3 regions of the uncultured Pseudomonas sp. genome follow, and region 1 is predicted to be linked to each of the others. Evidence: riboswitches for the same ligand, from Rfam matches in the RefSeq annotation. Region 1 holds a riboswitch; each other region holds the start of a gene.
What was found. Region 1 has a riboswitch for cobalamin ahead of Q0V31_RS09335 (energy-coupling factor ABC transporter permease). Riboswitches for the same ligand answer to the same signal wherever they lie in the genome.

Region 1 (4,843 bases):
GCTGCCGGTGCTGGCGATAACCGCCCACAGCCATAGCGGTGACCGTGAGCGCTGCCTGGCTGCCGGGATGAGTGATTACCTGGCCAAACCGGTGAAGTTTGAGCAGCTGCGCAGCCTGCTGCATGACTGGGTGCTCTGTCGCGAACTCTAGCGCGGTAAGTTGTATGCGCCAGTGGCTGGCGGATATGCCTGCTGTTGTGCCCGGAATCACCCTTTAGCCAAACTCTGAATCCTGATTCAATCAAGTGATTGTGAATCGGGATTCAGACCATGGCCTATCGCCCCACTGCACTGCGTATCGACCGCGACCAGGCGCTGCGTGAGCGCATCATCAGTGCCGCGCTGGCGCGGGTCGCCGAGGGTGGTTTCGTCGCGTTGACCATGCAGGCCCTGGCCGAGGATGTCGGCATCGCCACCGGCAGCCTGTACCGCCATGTGCGCAATAAGGGCGAGCTGGCAGCCGAGGTGTTTGCCGTGGCCAGTCAGCATGAAATCGACGCTCTGGCGGCCATTGTGCGTGGCCCTGGCGACCCGGTACAGCGCCTGACTGCCGGGCTTCAGCGCTTTGCTGCGCGGGCCTGGGACAGCCGTCAGCTGGCCTTTGCCTTGATCGCCGAACCGGTTGATAGCGAAGTCGACGAACAGCGCCTGTTCTATCGCGAAGCCTATGCCGAACTATTTGCCGAATTGCTGCACGAGGGCGCTGCCCTTGGCGTATTCCGCGTGCAGCAGGTCAACCTGGCTGCAGCCTGTCTGGTCGGGGCGATTGCCGAAGCCCTGGTCGGCCCGTTATCGCCGCCGGCGCGTGCGGCCCGTGAAGCCGGTTATCCGGCACTCAGCTTGGCTGAAGTCAGCCAGGGTCTTGTCACCTTTTGTCTACGCGCCGTGGGCGCCCCATTGCACGAAGAGGAGCCGCAGTCATGAATGCCAGCCAACATGCCGAAACCCATGAGGTGTTCAACCAGGTGCCGTCGCTGGACGGTGCCAACCTGTACCGCGTCGACCTGCCGCTGCAGGAGTGGACTCAGCGTTTTGGCGGCGGCTGGGCCGAGCAGCGCCTGGACGTATATGGCGCGCTGGCCGGTGGTGAGCTGATGGCCGCCGGCTTTCTCGCCAATGAGAATAAGCCGGTGTTCAAAAGTCACGATCGTTATGGCAATCGCGTCGATCTGGTGGAGTTTCACCCGGCCTACCACCAGCTGATGAGCACCGCTATTGAGCACGGGCTGCCGTCCATGCCCTGGGCTGAGCAACAGGCGGGTGCGCAAGTGGCGCGCGCCGCGATGAACTACCTGCACACGCAAGCCGAAGCCGGCAGCGGTTGCCCGCTGACCATGACCTTCGCCAGCGTGCCGGCGCTCAAGTTGCAGGGCGATCTGGCCGAGAAGTGGCTGCCGAAAATTCTCTCGACCCAGTACGACCCGCGCAACCTGCCGATTGAGCAGAAAACCGGGGCGACCATCGGCATGGCCATGACCGAGAAACAGGGCGGCACCGATGTCCGTGCCAACACCACACGCGCCTATCCGGTCGGCCTCGGTGGGCCTGGTCAGGCCTATGAGTTAGTCGGCCACAAGTGGTTCTGCTCGGCGCCGATGTGCGATGCCTTTCTCACCCTGGCCCATACCAGCAAGGGGTTGACCTGTTTCCTGTTGCCGCGTCACCGCCCGGACGGCACGCGCAATGAGTTGTATATCCAGCGCCTGAAAAACAAGCTGGGCAACTGGTCGAACGCCTCCAGTGAAGTGGAGTTTCGCGGCGCGCTGGCCTGGATGGTGGGCGAGGAGGGCCGTGGCGTGCCGACCATTATCGAGATGGTCGCGTTGACCCGCTTCGATTGCATGATCGGTTCCAGTGCCTTGATGCGTCAGGCCCTGACTCAGGCCGCGCACCACTGTGCCCATCGCCAAGTAGGTGGGCGGGTGCTCAGCGAGCAGCCGTTGATGCAAAACGTGCTGGCCGATTTGGCCCTGGAAAGCGAAGCCGCGCTGGCCTTGACCCTGCGCATGGGTAAGGCCTTGGATAACCCGCAGGATGAGCAGGAAGGCAAGTTTGCGCGGCTGGTCACTGCCGTAGGCAAGTACTGGATCTGCAAACGTGCGCCGGCCATGATCAACGAAGCCGCCGAGTGCATGGGCGGCGCTGGTTATGTCGAGGACAGCATCCTGCCAAGGCTGTACCGCGAAGCGCCGGTCAACTCCACCTGGGAGGGTTCGGGCAACGTGCAGTGCCTGGACGTGCTGCGTGCGTTGTCGAAGGAGCCGGGCGTGCTCGATGCGCTGTTTACCGAACTGGGCGACGGCCATGGTGATGCGCGCCTGCGTGCGCATATCGCCAAGCTCCAAGCGGATTTCCGCGACACCGCGGACATCCAGTACCGCGCCCGCCAGCTCACCGAGGACGTGGCCCTGGCGTTACAGGCCAAACTGCTGCTGGAAGCCGGCAATGCCAGCGTGTCTGACGCCTTCATCGTCAGCCGTCTGGGCGGTCAAGGGGGGCGGGTTTATGGCACCTTGCCGCGTGGCGTGGCTGTCGAGACGCTACTGGCGCGCAGCACGCCGCATTTGCTGTGAGGCACATAGCTCTCTAGCCAGGGCATTTGCGCGAATCGCAGTGTGAGACTTCAACTTGAGCCCGGCCCTCTGCGCCGGGCTCTGTCATTTCTGCGTGTAGCCGGGTAAGGTGGCCGCCGATGGTTCCACAGCGTGTTACGCGAGTGGATGAAAAGGGAACATGGTGGGTACTGCAACACGTACCGAAGCCATGGCTGCCCCCGCAACTGTAAACGGTGAGCGATGCCCCTACGCCACTGGCCGCAAGGTCGGGAAGGCGGGCGAAGTGTTAAGCCGTGAGCCAGGAGACCTGCCATCGAAGCCGGGCGCTTATGCCCACACCCTCAATCCAGATCATCGCGCGGTGGGCGCGGTACAGGAACCTCTATGCACATCGAACCCGAAGTCGTCACTGGCACCAAACTCTTTCTCAGCTATGCAACCGGCGCAGGTGCCTTTGGCCTCACAGTCAAGCTTGCCCTCGATAGCGTACGCAGCAACGGCAGCGTCGCCGCCCTGACTTTGCGTAGCCTGCTGACCACCGCGTTGGTGTTCTGCTTCTTCGAGGTCTTTCCGCATCAAGCGGTTGGCGTCTCCGAAGTACACCTGATCCTTGGCTCAACCCTGCTGCTGCTGTTCGGTGCCGGCGCAACAGCTGTCGGCTTAGCCGTTGGCCTGCTGCTGCAGGGGTTGCTGTTCGCCCAGTTCGACCTGCCGCAGTACGGCATGAACGTGACCACCTTGCTGCTGCCGTTGTGGGGTATTCATCTGCTGGCCAAGCGCATCATTGCGCCGGGTACTGCCTATGTGGAGCTTTCCTACAAGCAGGCGCTGGCGTTGTCGACGGCCTATCAGGGCGGCATCGTCGCCTGGGTTGCCTTCTGGGCGATCTACGGCAACGGCTTCTCCGGTGAGAACCTGGTGGCTGTGGGCAGCTTTGGCCTGGCGTATATGAGCGTGATTCTGCTCGAGCCGCTGGTCGATCTGGGTGTATTGGCTGCGGCCAAAGCGCTCTCAAGCTACAGCCGTGGGCCGCTGTTCAACGCACGACTGCACCAGCCGGCCTAATCATTGGCCGCGATCGTTTCAGCGAGCCGTACGGGTCGCTGAAACGATCGCGCTGCATAGCTTGGCTAACGGCTATCGCCCGGCATCGGCGCATCCAGGCATAGCGTTTGGCGGCTCAACAGCCATTCATCTGTTGCCTGCTCAGGCTTGACCTGGGGGCCGCCCCGCGCCTGCAAGCTGATGCCGAACCTTTGCAGGAGTAACGCCATGACCCGTAAACAAGCCTTTTGGCAGGAACAGCTACTGGCCCGCGCCCAGTGCGGCCATGATCCCGCCGCCGAGCTGCGCCATCTGGAGCGTGCCCATATCCTCGGCCAGGGTTACTTCAGCGAGCACCTGCGCAGCCACCTATGGATACTGGCGTGGGCCTGGCGGCAACGCGATTGGGCCGAGTGTGGCGCACAACTGTTACGTATACCTGGCAGTCTGGGTTCGCTGGTGGGTATTTACCCGCTGGGTAACCCCGGTACGCGTCGCGTGAGCCCGTTGAGTCCGCAGCCGTTGCCTGAGGATCTGCAAGCGCTACTCAAGTAGCCGGTAAATGCAACGCGCGCTATCGCATCCGCGACGGGGCAGGGCAAGATAGAACCATTGGATCAGCCAGGAAGGTGTCTTGTGAATACGTGTTCTGATGATTTTGTTGTCGCCAATAGCGCTGAAGAGGCGGTCGATCGTCTGGCCGCATTGCATCTGCAAGCAACCAGCGGCTTAAGTGCGGCGCTCAAGCGCTACTTGAAAGAGCGCATCAAACCCGATGCGGCGCAACACAGTCAGTTTCGCTACCCCGAGTTGCGTCTGACCTACCAGGGCCATGGTGAAACCCCCACCAGCGCGCGCGCCTATGCCAAGGTGCAGGTGCCGGGCACCTACAGTGTCACCGTCACCCACCCGGCGGCCTTTCGTAAGTACCTGCTGGAGCAGCTGCGTCCGCTGATGAGCGACTTCACCGTGCGCGTGGAGGTGGGCATCAGCCAGCAGAGTATTCCTTACCCCTATGTCGTCGAGCAGGGCGATGAGCTGGCCGGCTCCGGGGTGACGGCTGCGGAGCTGGCGCGGGTGTTCCCCAGCACCGATTTGTCCGCAGCCACTGACGGCACGGCCGATGGCCTGTACGACTGGGAAAACACCGACCCGTTGCCGTTGGCATTGTTCGACGCGGCGCGGGTGGATTTCTCCCTGCGTCGCCTGGTGCATTACACCGGCAGCGACTGGCGGCATGTGCA
Region 2 (4,843 bases), 750 kb from region 1:
CCGCTGGCAGAACACATCGATAAAGCCGGTGTTCGCCGCCTGCACTTGGGTACGGTAGAACAGCAGCGCCACCACGGGCGCGCCGGCCTGCCAGTGGGTTTGCCAATCGACCAAACACGCCGTGACCTGCTGCGGGTGATACAGGCCGACACGCGGCAACGGCTGCGGATCGCCCCAGGCATAGTCACGCTGCAACCAGTGGCTGGCGATGCAGTTAAACAGCTGCTGCGCATTAACCGCCCCGCCCTGACGGAGGAACTGCCACAGCCGCTCAGCGTCCGCCAGCGGCACATTGCTCAGGCCCATCAGCTCAGGGTCGGGGTTGTCGCAGCCGGGCACCATGATCACCCGCGCACCGCGCTCGGCCAACTCAACCAAACGCTCGATACCGTAACGCCAGTAACTGACGCCACCGTGCACGGCAATCAGGATGACCTTGGCGTGCTGCAGCACCTGCTCGACGTAGAGGTCCACCGAGGCGTGATTGCTCAGCTGCGCCGGGCTGGCCAGACGCAGGCTGGGGTAATCCGCCGGCAACTGCCGCGCCACCTCAGCCAGCAACGACAACTGCGAATCGCCGGTACAGAGAATCACCAGCTCAGCCGGGGTTTGGCCGAGGTCGGCAATGCTGTCGAGCGGCACTTGGCTGCCGGCTTGGGTGCGTATTAGATGCATGGGGAATGTACCTGTGGGAGGGGCTGGGCGGTATTCCGCTTTAGCCGCGAGCCGTATCGGGCCTAGTCGCGGCTAAAGCCCTCCCACACTCGGCTCAGGCCAATGCCGCTTGTAGTTCGGCTGCAATAGCCGCCTGATCAAGCTGCTGACCGATCACGATCAAACGGCTGACCCGCGCTTCATCAGCCTGCCAGGCGCGGTCGAAGTGTTTATCGAAACGCTGACCCACGCCTTGCAGCAACAAGCGCATCGGCTTGCCGGGAATCGCCGCAAAACCCTTGATACGCAAGATGCCGTGCTTGGCCACTGCATTCTTCAAGGCACCCAGCAAGCGTGCTTCCTCGGCCTCCGGCAGTTCCACCTGGAAAGAGTCGAACTCGTCGTGATCGTGGTCTTCATGGCCTTCCAGGTCATGGTGGGTTTTACGCGCGTCGATGTGCAGCTCAGTCTCACAGTTCAGACCCAGCAGCACGTCCAGCGGCAGTTCTCCACCATGGGCTTCGATGATTTTCACCGCTGGCGGCAGCTCTTCGGCAACTTCCGCACGCACTGCTGCCAGGGCGGCAGCGTCGAGCAGGTCAGCCTTGTTGAGAATCACCAAGTCGGCGCTGGCCAGTTGGTCGGCGAACAGCTCGTGCAGCGGCGATTCGTGGTCGAGATTCGGGTCGAGCTTGCGCTGCGCATCAACCTGATCGGGGAAGGCAGCGAAAGTACCGGCGGCCACGGCGGGGCTGTCGACCACGGTGATCACCGCATCGACGGTGCAGGCGTTGCGGATTTCCGGCCAGTTGAAGGCTTGTACCAACGGCTTGGGTAGAGCCAAGCCGGAGGTTTCGATAAGGATATGGTCGAGGTCGCCACGGCGTGCGACCAACTCGCGCATCACCGGGAAGAACTCTTCCTGCACGGTGCAGCACAGGCAGCCGTTGGCCAACTCGAAGACGCGGCCATTGGCTTCTTCTTCACTGCAACCGATGGAGCACTGTTTGAGGATTTCGCCGTCGATGCCCAGCTCGCCAAACTCGTTGACGATCACCGCGATACGACGACCGTCGGCGTGGCCGAGCATGTGTCGCAACAGGGTGGTTTTACCGGCGCCGAGGAAGCCGGTGACGATGGTGACGGGAAGTTTGGCGAGCGTTTTCATGGGTGGCCCTGCATAGCATCGAATAGAAAGACGAGCAGGCAGGCGGCACAGACATGACAGCCACGCAGGCGTCAGCCAACACCACCGGATCACCCCGCCCGGTTGTCGAAAACGTGACGAGGCAGGTCTCCTGGCTCACGGTCTGCGCCTTAGAACCTGTTTCCGATCTCGCGAGCTAGAGCCATGCAAGGCAAAAGCATGCGAGGACGCGGAGTTTACGAGCTGTAAATGAGCAGTCCGAGCCTGTTTTTAACGCAGCAGGGCCGACGCGCAGCAGATCGTAAGCAGGTTATTACGCGACCCTTCAACCTTCCCGCCTTACGGCAGTGGTGTATTGAAGGGCTTTGGACCGTTCACAGTTGCGGGGGCAGCCAAGGCATTAACCTTGTTCCCTCTTAGCTCCGTGGGCGCGCCCACGAAGAACCTCGAACGCAGCAAGGCTACGCAGACCAGGGCGGTGGGTCAATCGCGGTTGACCGTGGCCAGCCGCCATGGTGAGCTACGCCGCCGCACACAGCGAGCAACCTTGATGATTCCCAGCTCTGCCAATACCGCCGTGATTCAGGTGGTCGCCGGGTTAGGCTGCCGCCGCGGCTGTAACCTGGAAGACTTATCCACACTGCTGATCGACAGCCTGCAGGCGCAGGGTCTGACTGTGGATAACCTCGCGGGGCTGGCGAGCATCGCGCACAAACGCGATGAACCTGGACTGCTGGCGTTGGCTGAGCACTTCGGCCTGACGCTGACCTGCTTCAGTCCTGAAGAACTGTTGCCCTATCAACATCTCGTTCAAGCTTGCGCGCTAACCCTGGCCGCCACCGGCAGCCCGGCCGTGGCCGAACCCTGCGCCCTGGCATTGGCCGAGCGCTTGGGCGGCCAGGTTGCTCAGCTACTCGGCAGTAAAACCCGCAACGCCAGCGCCACCTGTGCCCTGGCGTCGATCTCAGCCAAGGATATTGCATGACTGTTTACTTTATCGGCGCCGGCCCCGGCGACCCCGAGCTGATCACCGTTAAGGGTCAGCGCCTGTTGCGCATCTGCCCGGTGATTCTCTACGCCGGCTCACTGGTGCCGGAAGCAGTGTTGCAGGGCCACAGTGCCGAGTTGGTGATCAACACCGCCGAATTGCACCTGGATGAAATCATCGAGCTGATTGGCCAAGCCCATAAACAAGGCCAGGACGTGGCCCGCGTGCACTCCGGCGACCCGTCACTGTATGGCGCGATTGGTGAGCAGATCCGCCACCTGCGCCGACTGGCGATTCCCTTCCAGATTATTCCCGGCGTCACCGCCACGGCCGCCTGCGCGGCCTTGCTGGAAAGCGAGCTGACCTTGCCTGAGGTGTCGCAGACGCTGATCCTCACCCGCTATGCGAGCAAGTCGCAGATGCCTGAGGGCGAAGCACTGGGTGATCTGGCACGCCACGGCGCGACCATGGCTATCCACTTGGGCGTGGTACACCTGAGCAAAATTGTCGCTGAACTGCTGCCGCATTACGGCGCGGACTGCCCGATTGCCGTGGTCCATCGCGCCAGCTGGCCGGATCAGGATTGGGTCAGCGGCACCCTGGCCACCATCGAGGAACAGGTGCGCGCCAAGGGCTTTCGCCGCACCGCGCTGATTTTAGTGGGGCGGGTGCTGCACGCTGAACAGTTCGCCGACTCGGCGCTGTACAACGCCGAGCATCGCCACCTGTTCAGGTCGTCCGACGCCTGAGAGGGTGTCGGCTATTTCAGCGGCGCAACAGACGCCGCACGAGCAACAACAGATCATCCAGCGCCGGTACGCTGGCCAGCAGCACCAGAAACAACGCCAAGGGCACAGTGGCGGTGTAGCCCAGGTAGTTGAAGCCCAATGCACCCACAACCCCGCCAAGGAAAAAGTTCAGGGCCAACAGGCTGAGTACCCACAAGCGCTGACGGTCCGCCACAACCCGGCCGACCTCTGGCCCGTGGTGGCGATTCCAATACAGCAGCTTGCCCAACTCGATACCGATATCGGTGATGACCCCGGTGATATGTGTGGTGCGAATTTCGGCGTTGGAGAGCTTGGTGATCAGCGCATTCTGCAAGCCCATGATGAAGCACAGCAGCATCACCGTCAGCGGCACGAACAGGCCAGTAATTTGCGCCAACGCCGCGCCAAGAAAGCCAAAGCACAACAGCAACAGGGCTTCGAGCAACAACGGCAAGGCATATTCGCTGTGCAGCCGCCGACGCCGCGAGTAGTTGATCATCAGCGTCGAACAAGCAGCGCCAAGCAGAAACGACAGCACCGCACCAAGACCACCCCAGAGCAGATCATGCGCGCCCAGAGCGATACTGTCGGCCATGGCCGAGACGATGCCGGTCATATGCGAGGTGTATTGCTGCACGGCGAGAAAGCCGCCGGCATTGATCGCGCCGGCGACAAACGCCAGCGCGACACCTAGGTGTCGATTGGCCGCAACACTGCGTTCACGGCCAATCAGACGTCGCGCATAACCAATGGGCATGCATGATCCTCAAAGATGGATCTCTACGCCTTTGATACCGAGCAGCCGCAGTTCCTCGACCAGGCCATTGAGGTCGGCGAAAGACTCCACCTGCTCCTGCTGATCGACCAGAAAAAAGCTGGTGCCGGCGTCTTTCTTCAACAGCACAATCCATTCACTGGTGTTGGCCGGGTTGCTGATCACGTGGGTATCGAACATCACCCCAGCAGCGTGCTTGGCCCTTATGTCTTCGCGCTTCACAAGTTCGCTCTCCTGAATAGCGTTACTCGACCGTTACGCTCTTGGCCAGGTTGCGTGGCTGGTCAACGTCGGTGCCTTTGAGCACAGCCACGTAGTAGGACAGCAGCTGCAGCGGAATGGTGTAGAGAATCGGCGCCAGAGCATCGTGAATGTGCGGCATGTTCACCACGTGGGTGCCCTCGGCATTGCGCATGCCGGCTTGCTCGTCGGCAAATACCAACAGCTCGCCGCCACGGGCGCGTACTTCCTGCAGGTTGGATTTGAGTTTTTCCAGCAGCTCGTTGTTT
Region 3 (4,843 bases), 1.2 Mb from region 1:
TCTCTCCCGTATCAGTTTGCTTGTACTGGCCGCGCTGCTTAGCGCCTGCGCCAGCCAAGCCCCGGCACCAAGCCCGCAATCCACTGTTTATCAGCCCATCAGTGGCATTAACGGCAATGCTGATGATGTGCTGTTTCGTGCGTTGGGATTGGTGGGCACACCCTATCGTTATGGCGGTAACACCCCTGAAGGCGGCTTCGACTGCAGTGGCCTGATTGGCTTTGTTTATCGTGATGCGGCGGGCATCAAGCTGCCGCGCTCAACCCGTGAGCTGATCCGCATGCGCGGCCCGGGCGTTGGTCGCGATGCCCTGCAAAGCGGCGATCTGCTGTTCTTTGCCACCAATGGCGGCAGCCAGGTCAGTCATGCGGGCATTTACGTCGGCAACGGGCGTTTCGTGCATGCGCCTTCCAGCGGCGGAACCGTGCGCCTGGACAGCCTGAGCAATACTTATTGGCAGCGCACTTACTTGAATGCCAAGCGCGTATTCACCGCGGAGCTGGCGGGTAACCCCTAGCGCCCAGCGCTGGGTATTTGTAGAGGGGCTTGTATGACCACGCAAACACTCAATCTCGATGCCAGTCTGTATCAGTACCTGCTCGACGTCTCGTTGCGTGAAACGCCATTGCTCAAGCGTCTGCGCGAAGAAACCGCGCAGCTGAGTAACTCGCGTTGGCAGATTGCCCCTGAGCAGGGCCAGTTTATGGCCTTGCTGGTGCAGTTGATGGGCGCGCGGCGGATTGTCGAAGTTGGCACCTTTACCGGTTACAGCGCCATCTGCATGGCCCAGGCCATGCCGGCCGATGGTCAGTTGATTTGTTGCGACATTCCCGGCGACTACAACGCCACCGCCGAGCGTTACTGGCGTGAGGCGGGGTTGAGTGGGCGTATCGAGCAGCGCCTGGCCCCGGCGCTGCAAACCCTGGCCGCGCTTGAAAGTGAAGGGCTGGCCGGGGGGGTTGATCTGCTGTTTATCGATGCCGATAAAGCCAACTATCCCGCCTACTTGGAATCGGCCTTGCGCCTGGTGCGCCAGGGCGGACTGATTCTGTTCGATAACACCCTGTGGAGTGGCCGGGTACTTGAAAAAGCCCCCGAGAGCGCCGACACCCAGGCGATTCAGGCGCTCAACCTGGCGCTGCGTGATGACCCGCGCATCGACCTGTCCCTGTTGCCGCTCGGCGATGGCTTGAGCCTGTGCCGTAAGCGCTGAACCGGCGCTGCCTGTATGCCCGAACCGATCCGCCTGCCTGAGCAACCGGATAGCTGCGAACTCTGCGCCCGTGCAGCGCCGCTGACCCGCCATCACCTGATCCCCAAGGCGCTGCATAACAAGGTCTACGTACAAAAGCGCTTCGGCAAAAGTCAGCGCATCAGCGCCACGCTCTGGGTTTGTCGTGCCTGTCACAACCAGATCCATCGGCTGTTCAGCGAAAAACAGCTGGCGCTGACCTACAACAATCGCGACAGCCTGTTGAGTGATGAGCGCTTGCGTACCTTCGTCGAGTGGCTGGCGAGCAAGCCGGCGGGTTTTATGCCCAAGCATTGAGCCTGACCCAATGCACATCTTGTGATGCACCCACGGCGCATTCGTTTGACGCTTAAAGGCTAACTCTCTACCCTTCGCGCCTTGTAACAGGTGCCCCCGACGCTATGCGTGTGCGGGGTGAAACAGGGAAGTCGGTGCGTTGTGCGTTCTACGCCAGCCATTCCGACGCTGCCCCCGCAACGGTAAGTGAGTCAACAATCGCATTCCGCCACTGTGCTTAGCGGCATGGGAAGGCGCGATTGGGGAACCTAGCGGTTCCACTCACAAGCCCGGAGACCGGCCTGTTGCAGTCCACGGCATCGCGGAGGGCGTTGTCTGGCGTGTGGCTTGCGTTGTGCGTGAGCCCGCGCTTGGTTTATCTCCGCCTGCTTTTTACAGCCAGACCGCCTTGTGGCGGTGGAGCAGCGCGATGACTTACCCCCTCGTTTGCCTGCCGTTTACCCACCGGACGCCGCCTGGCTGCCCGTTTTTTAGTGAGTGTGAGTGATGACTGAATCGATAGAGCGTGACGCCCGGCACCAAGCGCGCATGGCCCGCAAAAAAGCCCTGATCGATGAGAAGATTGCCCAGGCTCAGGATGAATACGGCCTGCTGCTGGTGCACAGCGGCAATGGCAAAGGCAAGAGCAGCAGCGCCTTTGGCATGGTCGCCCGCGCGCTGGGCCACGGCATCAAGGTCGGCGTGGTGCAATTTATCAAGGGTGCGGCCAGCACCGGCGAGGAGGCGTTCTTTCGGCGTTTTCCCGATGAAGTCAGCTACCACGTGATGGGTGAAGGTTTTACCTGGGAAACCCAGGATCGCCAGCGCGACATCGACAAGGCCCGCGAAGCCTGGGCGGTGGCGGCGCAGTTGCTCAGTGACCCGGCCATCGGCCTGGTGGTGCTCGATGAACTGAATATTGCCCTGAAATACGGCTACCTGGAGCTTGATGCGGTGCTTGCCGATATCGAAGCGCGACCGCTCCTCCAGCACGTGGTGGTAACGGGGCGTGGCGCGCTGCCAGGGATGATCGAAGCGGCGGATACCGTGACCGAGATGAGCCTGGTCAAACATGCGTTCAAAGCCGGGGTTAAGGCACAGAAGGGAGTCGAATTCTAATGAGCGACTCTGCTGCCCGCTCATGCCCCGCGTTGTTAATCGCCGCCCCAGCCTCCGGTCAGGGTAAAACCACCGTGACGGCGGCCTTGGCGCGTTTGCACAGCCGCCAGGGCAAGCGTGTGCGGGTGTTTAAATGCGGCCCGGACTTTCTCGATCCGATGATCCTCGCCCGCGCCAGCGGCGCACCGGTGTATCAACTCGACCTGTGGATGGTCGGTGCCGCCGAGAGCCGCCGCTTACTCTGGCAGGCGGCCGCTGAAGCTGATTTGATTCTGATCGAAGGGGTGATGGGCCTGTTCGATGGCACCCCCTCGGCGGCCGATTTGGCCCGGCACTTCGGCGTGCCGGTGCTGGCGGTGATCGACGGCTCGGCCATGGCGCAGACTTTTGGGGCGATGGCCCATGGCCTGGCGACCTTCCAGCCCGATCTGCCGTTCTCCGGTGTGCTTGGCAACCGGGTTGGCAGTGCGCGGCATGGCGAGATTCTGCGCGATGCCTTGCCGGCCTCGATCCGCTGGTATGGCGCACTGCCACGCAGCGCCGAAGTTGGTTTGCCCAGTCGGCATCTGGGCCTGGTGCAGGCGGGGGAGTTGGCCGACCTAGATGCGCGCCTGGATGCCGCCGCCGATGCCTTGGCCGCCAGCGCCGACACCGAGTTGCCGCCACCCGTCAGCTTCGCCGCGCCAGAACAGGCAAGGCCAGCGCCGCTGCTCAAGGGCGTACGGATTGGGGTGGCACGTGACAGTGCCTTTGCCTTTCTGTACCAGGCCAATCTCGACCTGCTGGGTGAGTTGGGGGCTGAGCTTAAGTTCTTCTCGCCGCTGACGGATGCGCAGCTGCCCGAGGTCGACAGCCTCTATCTGCCCGGCGGTTACCCGGAACTGCACCTGCAGCGGCTTGAGGCCAATCAGGCTATGGCACGGGCGATTCGCGCACACCACGGGGCCGGCAAGCCGATCCATGCCGAGTGCGGCGGCATGCTCTATCTGCTCGACAAGCTGACCGACAAACAGGGCGCGAGCGGGCAGATGCTCGGCTTGTTAAGCGGTGAGGCGACGCTGCAACCACGCATGACCGCCATGGCCTTGCAGCAAACCGAGCTGCCGGAAGGCCTGTTGCGCGGCCACAGTTTCCACTACTCGGCGTTGACCAGCGAACTGCAGCCGCTGACCCGTGGTGAGTGCCCGAACTATAAACGCACCGCCGAGGCAGTCTATCGCCAGGGCCGGTTGACGGCCTCCTATATCCACTTCTATCTGCCGTCCGACCCGGCTGCAGCGGCGGCGTTGTTTAACCCCGGAGCGCCAGCATGAGCGAGCACGCCTTCAGCCCGGAGGAACGCGCGGCGGTCTACCGCGCCATCGCCGAGCGTCGCGATATGCGCCATTTCAGCGGCGGTGAGGTGCCCCCCGAGTTGCTCGCGCGCTTGCTTGAGGCCGCGCACCAGGCCCCCAGCGTTGGCTTGATGCAGCCGTGGCGGTTTATTCGGATTACCCGTCCGGCTTTGCGTGAGTCGATTCACGGCTTGGTGGAAGAGGAGCGGGTGCGCACTGCCGAGGCGCTGGGTGAGCGCAGTGATGAATTTATGCGGCTGAAAGTCGAGGGTATTCGCGACTGTGCCGAGCTGCTGGTGGTGGCCCTGATGGAGGGCCGTGAGGCCCATGTGTTTGGCCGGCGCACTTTGCCGGAAATGGACCAGGCCTCCTTGGCCTGCGCCATCCAGAACCTCTGGCTGGCTGCGCGCGCCGAAGGTTTAGGCATGGGCTGGGTGTCACTGTTTGAGCCCCAGGCTCTGGCCGCTCTGCTTGGCATGCCGGCCGGCAGCAAGCCGTTGGCAGTGTTGTGCCTGGGGCCGGTAGAGGCGTTCTATGACGCACCGATGCTGGCTCAGGAAGGTTGGGCGACGCCACGGCCACTGAGTGAACTGCTGTTTGAGAACCACTGGGGCACGCCATGAGTGTGGCGCTCGCTGCCTGCGCCGGGGTTGCCCTGGACGCGGTTTTTGGCGAATCCAAGGGTTGGCATCCGTTGGTGGCGTTCGGCAAATTGGCTGAGCGCATCGAACAACGCTTTAACCCGGCCGGTGGCGGCTGGCGCAGTCACGGTGTCAGCGCCTGGTGCCTGGCGGTGTTGCCGCTGACCCTGCTGGCCTGGCTGCTGAGCCAGATCAGCGGTATCGGTTGGGCGCTGGAGATT

Region 2: linked by a shared signal. The riboswitch ahead of cobW (cobalamin biosynthesis protein CobW) and the one ahead of Q0V31_RS09335 (energy-coupling factor ABC transporter permease) in region 1 are both predicted to bind cobalamin.
Region 3: linked by a shared signal. The riboswitch ahead of cobO (cob(I)yrinic acid a,c-diamide adenosyltransferase) and the one ahead of Q0V31_RS09335 (energy-coupling factor ABC transporter permease) in region 1 are both predicted to bind cobalamin.

The regions. Positions count from the first base shown of each region.
Region 1 is NZ_OX044366.1:2,002,357-2,007,199, forward strand. Features, by position in the region: gene Q0V31_RS09320 (hybrid sensor histidine kinase/response regulator) at 1-151, shown strand, start outside; gene Q0V31_RS09325 (TetR/AcrR family transcriptional regulator) at 271-924, shown strand; gene Q0V31_RS09330 (acyl-CoA dehydrogenase family protein) at 921-2,573, shown strand; cobalamin riboswitch at 2,677-2,885, shown strand; gene Q0V31_RS09335 (energy-coupling factor ABC transporter permease) at 2,940-3,620, shown strand; gene Q0V31_RS09340 (DUF3703 domain-containing protein) at 3,828-4,154, shown strand; gene amn (AMP nucleosidase) at 4,236-4,843, shown strand, end outside.
Region 2 is NZ_OX044366.1:1,257,335-1,262,177, reverse strand. Features, by position in the region: gene cobN (cobaltochelatase subunit CobN) at 1-675, opposite strand, end outside; gene cobW (cobalamin biosynthesis protein CobW) at 770-1,822, opposite strand; cobalamin riboswitch at 1,925-2,265, opposite strand; gene Q0V31_RS06060 (cobalamin biosynthesis protein) at 2,352-2,786, shown strand; gene cobM (precorrin-4 C(11)-methyltransferase) at 2,783-3,538, shown strand; gene Q0V31_RS06050 (YoaK family protein) at 3,555-4,316, opposite strand; gene Q0V31_RS06045 (hypothetical protein) at 4,326-4,556, opposite strand; gene glmS (glutamine--fructose-6-phosphate transaminase (isomerizing)) at 4,579-4,843, opposite strand, start outside.
Region 3 is NZ_OX044366.1:3,205,997-3,210,839, forward strand. Features, by position in the region: gene Q0V31_RS15135 (C40 family peptidase) at 1-517, shown strand, start outside; gene Q0V31_RS15140 (O-methyltransferase) at 551-1,213, shown strand; gene Q0V31_RS15145 (hypothetical protein) at 1,229-1,549, shown strand; cobalamin riboswitch at 1,621-1,849, shown strand; gene cobO (cob(I)yrinic acid a,c-diamide adenosyltransferase) at 2,036-2,647, shown strand; gene Q0V31_RS15155 (cobyrinate a,c-diamide synthase) at 2,647-3,960, shown strand; gene bluB (5,6-dimethylbenzimidazole synthase) at 3,957-4,604, shown strand; gene cbiB (adenosylcobinamide-phosphate synthase CbiB) at 4,601-4,843, shown strand, end outside.